Accumulibacter sp.: one gene and its partner. The protein of the gene in region 2 interacts with the protein of the main gene of each other region in a pairwise test. Links are inferred from orthologs where the notes say so. Each region holds a gene or a part of one and is shown on either strand. Other genes may lie near its edges.

Evidence for each region.
Region 1: the proteins of secD (region 2) and pheT interact in binary tests that used the Escherichia coli proteins (3 or more experiments, as listed by UniProt). The link is inferred for Accumulibacter sp. from one-to-one orthologs.

What each region holds. Positions count from the first base shown.
Region 1 is NZ_JAZKUG010000001.1:1,597,898-1,603,451, forward strand. What follows is about bases 2,474-5,554. They hold pheT (phenylalanine--tRNA ligase subunit beta), read right to left. Parts: upstream 5,162-5,554; coding sequence 2,786-5,161; downstream 2,474-2,785. Other genes in these bases: V5B60_RS06860 (MerR family transcriptional regulator), read right to left, coding at 2,474-2,487; V5B60_RS06865 (integration host factor subunit alpha), read right to left, coding at 2,474-2,779; pheS (phenylalanine--tRNA ligase subunit alpha), read right to left, coding at 5,190-5,554. Outside these bases: V5B60_RS06845 (DegT/DnrJ/EryC1/StrS family aminotransferase), read left to right, coding at 1-828; V5B60_RS06850 (GNAT family N-acetyltransferase), read left to right, coding at 1,055-1,912; more of V5B60_RS06860, read right to left, coding at 2,122-2,473; more of V5B60_RS06865, read right to left, coding at 2,471-2,473.
Region 2 is NZ_JAZKUG010000001.1:4,427,178-4,432,598, reverse strand. What follows is about bases 1-2,948. They hold secD (protein translocase subunit SecD), read right to left. Parts: upstream 2,440-2,948; coding sequence 562-2,439; downstream 1-561. Other genes in these bases: tgt (tRNA guanosine(34) transglycosylase Tgt), read right to left, coding at 2,879-2,948; yajC (preprotein translocase subunit YajC), read right to left, coding at 2,500-2,826; secF (protein translocase subunit SecF), read right to left, coding at 1-550. Outside these bases: more of tgt, read right to left, coding at 2,949-3,994; ppdK (pyruvate, phosphate dikinase), read right to left, coding at 4,134-5,421. UniProt on the Escherichia coli protein: Part of the Sec protein translocase complex. Interacts with the SecYEG preprotein conducting channel. SecDF uses the proton motive force (PMF) to complete protein translocation after the ATP-dependent function of SecA.

The DNA.
Region 1 (5,554 bases), 2.8 Mb from region 2 along the record:
GTGCGTGAATGGTGTGATGCAAGGCAGATTGCGCTGATCGAGGACTGTGCCCACTGCTATTTCGGCAATGCCGGTGAGCGGCCGGTAGGCACCTGGGGCGACTTCGCGACGGCCAGTCTGTCGAAGTTCTTCCCGGTCCCCGAAGGTGGTGTATTGGCCTCGGCGAAGAGGCCGATCGTTTCTCCTCACCTCACGCCACAGGGACTGAGAGCGGAGGTCAAGGCCTGGGCCGACGTGCTGGAGTCGGCTGTGATTTTCGGCCGCCTGGCGGGTACCCGCTGGCTTCTGGCGGGGCTTTTCGCGATCAAGAATCAGATCCACCGCAACCGGGCTGAGCAGCCACTGGAGGAGTCGACGGCTCCGCCCGACATGATGGTCGCCTGTGACATGGGGCGGATCAACCGAACACCCGCCTCGACTGCGGTCGCGCTGCAGAAGCTGTTGCCACGTGGACGAATCATTGCCCGCCGCCGAGCCAACTATGCCGCCTACGCACGGCATTTCCGTCAGATCGAGGGAGCATTCCCCCTCTACCCTCACTTGGCCGACGACGCCGTTCCCTACGTCTTTCCGCTCTGGGTCAACGACGCCGACCGTGTGTATCACAGCCTGCGGGCATTGGCTCTGCCGGTTTTTCGTTGGGACCGGATCTGGCCCGACACACCCACCCTGGCGGACGACGTCGGGCCTTCCTGGAGCCAGCACGTGCTGCAACTGCTCTGCCACCAGGACCTGGGCGAAGCTGACGTGGCACGTACAGCGCTCGCGACGCTCGCTCTGCTGTCATCAGAGGGCCAACCTCCAGCCGGCGGTGCTGGCCAGAAATAGAAAGGTGCTCGCGAAGATGCCACCATCACTCGCAATTGTCTGGCAGAACCTACCGGCAGCAGTGCTGCAGCAGGAGCACGGCCCGTCTTTCGACTGGGACCGCTTGAACCTGCGGCGCGGAAGTCTTCCCTTCCTCGGTTCTGACGCCATCGCGGCTGCCCTCGACTCTTTTGGTACGGGCAGCGAAAGGCTGCTTGTCGGCCGACAGGGGCAGAAAATCGTGGCCATGTTCGTGCTTGTGCGAACCTCCGCCGCCGGATGGCAGACGTACCAGCCATCACAGCTGCCCCTCGGCGCCTGGGTGGCCGATGACACACTGCCGCTGCTTGACCTCGCACGCAGCCTGATTCGCGGGCCGCTCGGCTCCTGCCTCTTGCTGTCGGTCACGCAGATCGATCCACTGCATGCCGCGCGTTCGCCCGACAGCGCCGACAGCCAGAGCAGCGACTACATCCGCACCGCCTGGACCGAGCTCCAGGGCAGTTTTGCCGAATACTGGAACCAACGCGGCAAGAACCTCCGCCAGAACATGCGCAAGCAGAGGAACCGGCTGGCTGCAGAGGGGATCAGCGGAAGACTTCGCGTCCTCGACCAGCCGCGGGACATGGCGGCGGCAATCGAACGTTATGGCGCACTCGAGAGCGCCGGCTGGAAGGCGGACCGGGGTACCGCCATTCATCCCGACAACGCACAAGGGAAGTTCTATCGCCGCCTGCTGGAGTACGCGGCGAGGCGAGGCGAGGCCGTCGTCTTCGAGTACCTGTTCGACGACCGGGTCGTCGCCTCCAACCTGTGCCTGCGACGCGATGAGGTCCTCGTCATTCTGAAGACGACCTACGACGAGTCGATCCAGTCGTACTCGCCAGCGTTCCTGCTCAGCCAGGACGCGATCGAGCTCCTTTACCACGAGGGCCGGGTGCGGCGCATCGAGTACTATGGCCGGATGATGGAATGGCACAGCCGCTGGACCGAAACCTCACGTGTCCTCTATCACCTGACCCTGTATCGCTGGCCGCTGCTGCTGCAGCTTGCCGCATGGCGCCGGCGGCGAAGACAGGCAGTGGAGTCCCGGTCCGGCCACTGAGCGCGGGCGATTGGCGAGCCTGCAAGAACGGACAACGGGAAACGAAAGACCGGCTCGTGGCCGGTCGTTTCATCGCTGCGATTGACGGATTCAAATGGTCGGGGCGCCGGGATTCGAACTCGGGACCCCTTGCACCCCATGCAAGTGCGCTACCAGGCTGCGCCACGCCCCGACGAACTTGGGATTATACCCGAAAACGAGCCCACGACTCAGGGACGCAGGATTTCGGCGATGCTCAGCAGTTCGACCCGCACCTCCTCGAGCGTCAACGCCGAAGCCTTGGCCGCCGCCTCGACCTCGGCATCTTCCAGGCGATTTCGGGCGCCGCTGATGGTGAAGCCCTGGCTGTAGAGCAACTCGCGTATACGCCGCACCAGCAGGACTTCGTGGTGTTGATAGTAACGACGGTTGCCACGCCGCTTCACCGGTCGAAGCTGCGCGAACTCCTGCTCCCAGTAGCGCAGGACATGCGGCTTTACGCCGCAGAGTTCGCTCACCTCACCGATCGTGAAGTAGCGTTTGGCGGGAATGGCCGGCAACGGCTCCGCAGCCGGATCTCTATGACTCGCTTCCATCGTAGGTGTGCTCCACCTCGGACTTCAGTTTCTGGCTGGCGTGAAAGGTCACCACCCGCCGCGCGGTGATGGGGATTTCTTCGCCAGTTTTTGGATTTCGACCTGGGCGCTGCGGCTTGTCCCGCAGCTGGAAATTGCCAAACCCGGACAACTTGACACCGTCACCCCGTTCGAGTGCGTTCCGGATTTCCTCAAAGAACGCCTCGACCATGTCCTTGGCCTCGCGCTTGTTGAGACCGACCTTGTCGAACAACAAGTCGGCCAGTTCCGCCTTGGTCAGCGTCATTCCCATCCCTTCTCAGACGCGAAGCTGCGCTGCGAACGCCTGCTGCAGATAGGCCACCAACTGCTGCATGGCGGCGTCCACTTCAGCCTCAAGCAAGGTCTTGTGAGTATCTTGCATCACTATGCGGAAGGCAAGGCTTCTCTTGCCAACTTCGACACCCCGCCCGACGTAGACATCGAACAGCCGAATGTCACTGACGATCGCCGGTCGATGGGCGCTCAAGGCATCGAGCAGCTCCTGCAACTCGAGCCCTTGGTCGACGACGACTGCCATGTCGCGGATGACGACGGGCTGGCGCGAGCCCTCGACGTATTGCGGCAGCCGAGCCTGCAGAACGGGATCGAGGTCGATCTCGAAGAGCACCGGTGCCAGCGGCAACTCGAATTTCTGCTGCCACTGCGGGTGCAGTTCGCCGATGCAGCCGATCGCCTGCCCATCGAGCAGAACCCGCGCGCTGCGCCCCGGGTGCAGTGCCGGGTGTGCGGCCACTGCGAAGCGAGCCGCAAGCGGCGCGAGCAGAAGTTCCAGATCCCCCTTGACGTCGAAGTAGTCAACATTGCGCGTCGCACAGCCCCACTGTTCCGGCAGCACCGGGCCGTAGGCGAGCGCAGCGAGCCTCCATGGCTGGCGAAACCCAGGAACAGGACCACCCAGCGGATCGCGAAAGAAGCAGCGGCCCGTTTCGAAGACACGTACCCGGCTTTGTCGACGTCTGAGATTCGTCGCCACGTTGGCCAGGAGCCCGCCAAGCAGCGACGAGCGCATGACGCTCAACTGACTCGCGATCGGATTGGCCAGCCGGATCAAGTGCTCGTTGCCGGCGAGGTCTCGCTCCCAGGCTTCTTCGACAAAGGCGAAGTTGATCACTTCCTGATAGCCACAATCAGTCAGCAACTGCCGCACGCGCGCCACCGGTCGCGCCTGCTCCCGCTGCGGCAGCATCGACAGAGTTGCCCGCGGCAAGGCCGCAGGGATGTTCTCGTAGCCGTGCAGGCGGACGATTTCCTCGATCAGGTCTTCCTCAATCTCGATATCGAAGCGATGACTGGGTGGTGTGACGATGAAATCCTCTGCATCCCTGACGAATGAAAGCCCGAGGCGACGAAACAGCTCCCCGATGCGCGCCGGCGAAACATCCAGGCCCAGGACCTTGCGCACGCGGTGCGGGCGCAGACGGACAGGGGGCCGCTGCGGCAGGGTGGCCAGCGCGTCCGTCACCGGACCGGCGACGCCACCACAGATGTCCAAAACCAGGCGCGTCGCACGTTCGAGGGCACGCCGTGTCGCAGCGAAATCGACGCCGCGCTCGAAACGATGAGCGGCATCCGAAACGAAACCGTAGCGCCGCGCGCGGCCGGCGATCGCCTTCGGGGCGAAAAAGGCGGCCTCCAGGAAGACCTCGGTTGTCGCCAGGGTGATGCCACTGTCCTCACCACCCATGATCCCGGCCATCGCGAGCGGTCGTCGCTCATCGGCAATCAGCAGAATGTCATCCTGCAACTCCACCGCCTGTTCGTTGAGCAGCTTGATCGTCTCGCCCGCCCGCGCCATGCGTGCATGAATGGCACCTGCGAGCTGCTGGTTGTCGAAAGCGTGCAGCGGCTGGCCGACTTCCAGCATCACGTAGTTGGTGATATCGACCAGTGCCGAAATCGGGCGCAGACCGCTGCGCTCGAGACGCCGCCGCATCCACGGCGGTGTCGCAGCGGCCGCGTCCACTCCGGCGATCACCCTGCCGCAGTAGCGTGGGCAGGCAGCCGGAGCGTCGAGGACGACTGCGCGTTCACTGGTGATGCCCACCGCCACCTCAGCGACCTCGATGTAGCTCGCTGGCGCGCCAGTCAAGGCGGCAACCTCGCGCGCCACACCTTCGAGCGACAGGCAGTCCGCCCGGTTGGGAGTCAACTTCAGCGTCAGCATGCGATCATCTAGATCGAGGTGACGGCGGAGATCCTCCCCCACGGGAGCTGCAGGATCCAGGAGCAGCAATCCTGAAGCGTCGTCACTGATGCCCAGTTCCCGTGCCGAGCACAGCATGCCATGAGAATCAACGCCGCGAACCTTGCTGATCCTGATCTGCAAGCCGCCGGGAAGCTCGGCGCCGACCAAGGCACAAGGCACCTTGCTGTTCGCCACGACGCTCGGCGCGCCGCAGACGATCTGCAGCAGATCGCCGGCGCCAACATCCACCCGGCACAGGCGCAGCCGATCGGCGTTCGGATGGGGGTCGGCGCTGACGATCTGTGCGACGACCACCCGGCTGAAGGCAGGAGCGACGCGATCTTCCTCCTCCACCTCAAGGCCGGCCATCGTCAGAAGGTGCGAGAACTCCTGTCCATGACATGCGGGGTCTACGAAACTGCGTAGCCAGGATTCAGAGAATTTCATGCCCAGTCGCGGGGAGAAGCGGTCGCCATCAGACGAACTGGCGCAGGAAGCGCAGGTCGCCATCGAAGAACAGGCGCAGGTCATTGATTCCGTAACGCAGCATGGTGAGGCGATCGGGACCCATGCCGAAAGCGAATCCAAGGTAGCGCTCGGGGTCGATATTTACGTGACGCAGGACGTTCGGGTGAACCATTCCGCAGCCAGCGATCTCGAGCCAGCGCCCCTTGTGCGTACCGCTCATGAATGCCATGTCGATTTCTGCCGATGGCTCGGTGAAGGGGAAGAAGGAAGGCCGGAAACGCACTTGCAGGTCGTCGTTCTCGAAGAAACGACGCAGGAAGTCGGCGATGACACCCTTCAGATCAGCAAAGCTGACGTCCTCGCCGATCCACA
Region 2 (5,421 bases):
ACTGGAAGAAGGCGAAGAAGCCGAGAATGATCACCACGTCATGGAGGTTGGCGATGATCGCCGAGACCGAGAAACGCCACTCGAAGCGGAAAGCCAGATAGACCACGATGCCGACGACCACCAGCAGCAGTGCCAGCGCGCCATTCTCGGCCAGTTCCCTGCCGACCTGCGGGCCAACGAACTCGACCCTTTGCAGCTTGGCACCCGGTGCTTCGGCAGTCAGTGCCTGCATCACCGACTCGCCGATCCGGGTGGTGTTCTGCTCCGCCTTGAGTGGCAGGCGTATCAGCACATCGCGGCTGGAGCCGAAGTTCTGCACCGAGAAGTCGGTGAAGCCGGCTTTGCCGAGCCCCTCGCGGACTTTTTCAAGATCGGCCGCCTGCGCGTAGTTGATCTCGATCAGCGTGCCGCCGGTGAACTCGACCGAAAGGTGCAGGCCACGACTGACGAGGAAGACGACAGACAGCAGAAATGTGAGCAGCGAGATGACGTTGAACGTCACCGCGTGGCGCATGAACGGGATGTCTTTTCTGATGCGGAAGAATTCCATCGTTCCGTTTCCTATCTGGCGGTCGCGGCGCCGGTATCGGTCGGCTTCCAGACCTGGCCGATGGCCAGCGACTCGAGCTTGCGGCGACGGCCGTAGATCAGGTTGATCATCGCGCGCGAGACGACGACGGCGGAGAACAGCGAGGTCAGAATGCCGAGACAGTGCACCACGGCAAAACCTCGCACCGGTCCCGAGCCGAAGATCAACAGCGCGATGCCGGCGATCAGGGTGGTGATGTTCGAGTCGAGGATGGTACCGAAGGCGCGCTCGTAGCCGGTATGGATCGCCGCCTGAGGACTCGATCCATTGCGCAGTTCCTCGCGGATGCGCTCGTTGATCAGCACGTTGGCGTCGATCGCCATGCCCAGCGTCAGCGCGATGGCGGCGATTCCCGGCAGCGTCAGGGTCGCCTGCAGCAACGAGAGCAGGGCAACGAGAAAGAGCAGGTTGGCCGCCAGGGCGACGACCGATACCACTCCGAAGAGTTGGTAGTAGGCGATCATGAAGACGGCAATCGCTGCGAAGCCCCACATCGTCGAATGGAATCCCTTGCGGATGTTCTCGGCGCCGAGGCTGGGGCCAATGGTCCGTTCCTCGATGATCTCCATCGGCGCGGCGAGCGAGCCGGCGCGCAACAGCAACGCCGTGTCGTTGGCCTCGACGGTACTCATGCGGCCCGATATCTGCACGCGCCCGCCGGCGATCTCGGCCCGGATGACTGGCGCCGTGATCACTTCGCCCTTGCCTTTTTCGATCAGCACGATCGCCATTCGCTTGCCGACGTTGTCGCGCGTGACGTCCTTGAAGATACGCGCGCCGGCGGAATCGAGCGTCAGGTGTACCGCCGGTTCCGATGTCTGGTTGTCGAAACCGGGCTGCGCGTCGGTCAGCCGGTCACCGGTGAGCACCACTTGCTTCTTCACCAGCAGCGGCATGCCGCCACGTTCGACGTAGAACTCGGTGCCAAAGGGTACTTGCCCGGCGAGGGCGGCTTCTATCGCCCCTGGGGTTTCTTCGACCATGCGGATTTCCAGCGTTGCCGTCCGGCCGAGGATGTCCTTGGCCTTGGCGGTATCCTGGACGCCCGGCAACTGGACGACGATCCGGTCTACCCCTTGCTGCGCGATCACCGGCTCGGCGACGCCGAGTTCGTTGATCCGGTTGTGCAGCGTCGTCATGTTCTGCTTGATCGCGAATTCCTGGATTCGTTTGATTGCCTCCGGCCTGAGCGTGCCAACGAGCCGCAGATCGTCGCCGTCCCCCTGGTCGGCAAGGAGCAATTCCGACTGGTTGTCCTCGAGTACGATGCGCGCCTTGTTGCGCGTCTCGCCGTCGCGGAAGCGGATCACCATGCGCTCGCCCTCGCGGCTGATGCCGGCATGGCGGATGTTCCTGTCGCGCAGCAGGCTGCGCAGGTCGCCGCCCAGGGCGTCGAGCCGCTTGGTCACGGCGCCCTTCATGTCCACCTGCAGGAGGAAGTGAACCCCGCCGCGCAGGTCGAGACCGAGGTACATCGGCAGTGCGTGCAGGCTGGTCAGCCAGCGCGGCGAACTCGACAGCAGGTTGAGCGCGACGACGTACTGCGGGTCACCCGGGTCCGGATTGAATTGCTTCTCGAGCACATCCTTCGCCTGCAACTGCTGGTCGGTCGTTGCCAGCCGGACCTTGACGCCGTTGCTGTCGAGGAAGATGCCGCTGTCGGCGATGGCGGCAGACTGCAAAGCATTGGCGACACGCTCGCGGGTCCGTTCATCGATCTTGATCGTCGCCTTGGCGCTGGAGACCTGCACGGCCGGTGACTCGCCGAAGAGGTTGGGCAGCGTGTAAATCAGGCCGAAGACCAGTGCGAGGCCGACGATGACGTATTTCCAGGGCGGATAACGATTCATGGATGCTTGCCGTCAGTGGTGTGCGCGAGTTGCCCTTGGGCTGGGCAACGAGCGAGCTGGTCAGAGGGCTTTCAGCGAGCCTTTGGGCAGCACCAGCTGCACGGCCGGCTTCTGCACCTGAATCTCGATGCCCTCGGCGACTTCGAGACTGATGAACTGCTCGCCGACCTTGGTGATGCGGCCGGCGATGCCGCCGCCGGTGACGACTTCGTCGCCCCTGGCGAGCGCCTCGACCATCGCCTTGTGTTCCTTGGCGCGTTTCATCTGTGGCCGGATCATCAGGAAGTAGAGGACGACGAACATCAGGATGATCGGCAGCAGTTGCATGAAGCCGCCGGTCGGGTCGGAAGAAGCTGCCTGTTGGGCGTGGGCGGTGCTGATCAGCACATCATTCTCCTGAGAAAACATTGGCGTTGAAATCGAGCCGGCGATTGTACCACTAGCCTTCGCCGTGCTGGGAACGCGCCAGGTGGAAAGACGCCACCGTCGCCGGCAGCGTGCCGGAGCCGATCGCCTGGCGCAGGTCGCGCATCAGATCCTGGTAGTAGTGGAGGTTGTGCAGCGTCGCGAGTTGCGCGCCCAGGATCTCGCCCGTGCGGTTGAGGTGATGCAGATAGGCGCGCGAGAAATTCTGGCAGGTGTAGCAGGAGCAGCTCGCGTCGAGGGGTCGCCGGTCGCTGCGGTGGCGGGCGTTGCGGATGCGGATGTCGCCGTGGCGGGTGAACAGATGGCCGTTGCGCGCGTTCCGCGTCGGCAGGACGCAGTCGAACATGTCGATGCCGGCGGCGACGGCGCCGACCAGGTCCTCCGGCGTGCCGACGCCCATCAGATAGCGCGGCCTCTGCGGCGGCAGCCGCGGCGCCGTATGCGCCAGGATGCGCTGCATTTCGTCCTTCGGTTCGCCGACCGAGAGACCGCCGATGGCGAAACCGTCGAAGCCGATGTCGAGCAGCCCGGCGAGCGACTCGTCGCGCAGCTCCTCATGCATGCCGCCCTGTACGATGCCGAACAGGGCGTTGCCGTTCTCCAGGCGGTCATGCGCCGCGCGCGAGCGGCGGGCCCAGCGCAGCGACAGGTGCAGCGAAGCCGCCGCCTCGGCGTGGCTGACAGGGTAGGGGGTGCATTCGTCGAGGATCATGGCGATGTCCGAGTCGAGAACCTGCTGGATGCGCATCGACTCCTCGGGTGTCAGGAAGAGGCGGTCGCCGTTGACTGGCGACTGGAAGCGGACGCCTTCCTCGCTGATGCGGCGCAGGGCGCCGAGCGAGAACACCTGGAAGCCGCCGGAGTCGGTGAGGATCGGCCGCTCCCAGGACATGAAGCGGTGCAGCCCGGAATGTGCCGCGATTACCTCGAGGCCCGGGCGCAGCCAGAGGTGGAAGGTGTTGCCGAGACAGATCTGGCTGCCGGTGGCGAGCAGCTCACGCGGGCTCATCGCCTTCACCGCGCCATAGGTGCCGACGGGCATGAAAGCGGGCGTGTCGACCGTGCCATGGCGGAGGTGCAGCAGACCGCGACGGGCTGCGCCATCGCTGGCGAGGAGCTCGAATTTCATCGCTGTTCGGCTCGATCGGAGCAGGACTGCCGGCCATCAGCGTGGCGGCAGAAAGGAAACGCCCGGCCGGCGGTCGCCGGGCCCGGGCGGAAAGGACCTGCCGACCGGTACACCGGCCAGCAGGGCAGGCAGTGCCGCCTCAGGCGGGATTGTCGATCGCTGCCTGGGCGGCTGCCAGACGGGCGATCGGCACGCGGAACGGCGAGCAACTGACGTAGTCGAGGCCGACGCGATGGAAGAAATCGACCGAAGCCGGATCGCCACCGTGCTCGCCACAGACGCCGAGCTTGATGCCCGGGCGCACCGAACGGCCTTTCTCGACCGCCATCCGCACCAGCAGGCCGACGCCCTTCTGGTCTATCGACTGGAACGGATCATGCTCGTACATGCCGTCCTTGAGGTAGCTCGGCAGGAACTTGCCGGCGTCGTCGCGCGAGAAGCCCATGGTCATCTGCGTCAGGTCGTTGGTACCGAAGGAGAAGAACTCCGCCTGCTGGCCGATGCTGTCGGCGATCAGGGCGGCGCGTGGCGTTTCGATCATGGTGCCGAGCAGGTAGTCGAGCTTCTCGCCACGCTCCGCGAAGACCGCCGCCGCCGTCGCCCGGATCACCTTCGCCTGGGCGTTGAATTCACGCACCGTACCGACCAGCGGGATCATGATCTCGGCCTTGACCTCGATTCCCTTGGCCTTCATGTTGAGGCCGGCCTCGAGGATGGCGCGCGTCTGCATCTCGGTGATTTCCGGGTAGGTGATGCCAAGACGACAGCCGCGGTGACCCATCATCGGGTTGAACTCATGCAGATCATCGACGCGCATCTTGATCACCGGCAGCGGCAGGTTCATCTCGTGCGCCATCACGCGCTGGTTCTCTTCGTCGTGCGGAACGAACTCGTGCAACGGCGGATCGAGCAGGCGGATGGTGACCGCGAGACCGTTCATCTCGCGAAACAGGCCCTCGAAGTCGCCGCGCTGCATCGGCAGCAGCTTCGCCAGCGCCTTGCGGCGACCGGTTTCGTCGTCGGCCAGGATCATCTCGCGTACTGCCTTGATGCGGTCGCCCTCGAAGAACATGTGCTCGGTGCGGCACAGGCCGATGCCCTTGGCACCGAAGTTGCGCGCCACCTTGGCGTCTTCCGGCGTATCGGCATTGGCACGCACGCCAAGCCGCCGATGCCGGTCGGCCAGCTCCATCAGGGCGCCGAAGTCGCCGGTCAGCTCGGCTTCCTTGGTCGGCACCTGGCCGAGGAAGACGTCTCCCGTCGAACCATCGAGCGAGAGCCACTCGCCTTCCTTCCAGGTCTCGCCTCCGACCGACATGGTGCGTGCGTGGTAGTCGACGTGCACCGCGCCGGCGCCGGAAACGCAGCACTTGCCCATGCCGCGCGCGACGACCGCGGCGTGCGAGGTCATGCCACCGCGGGCGGTG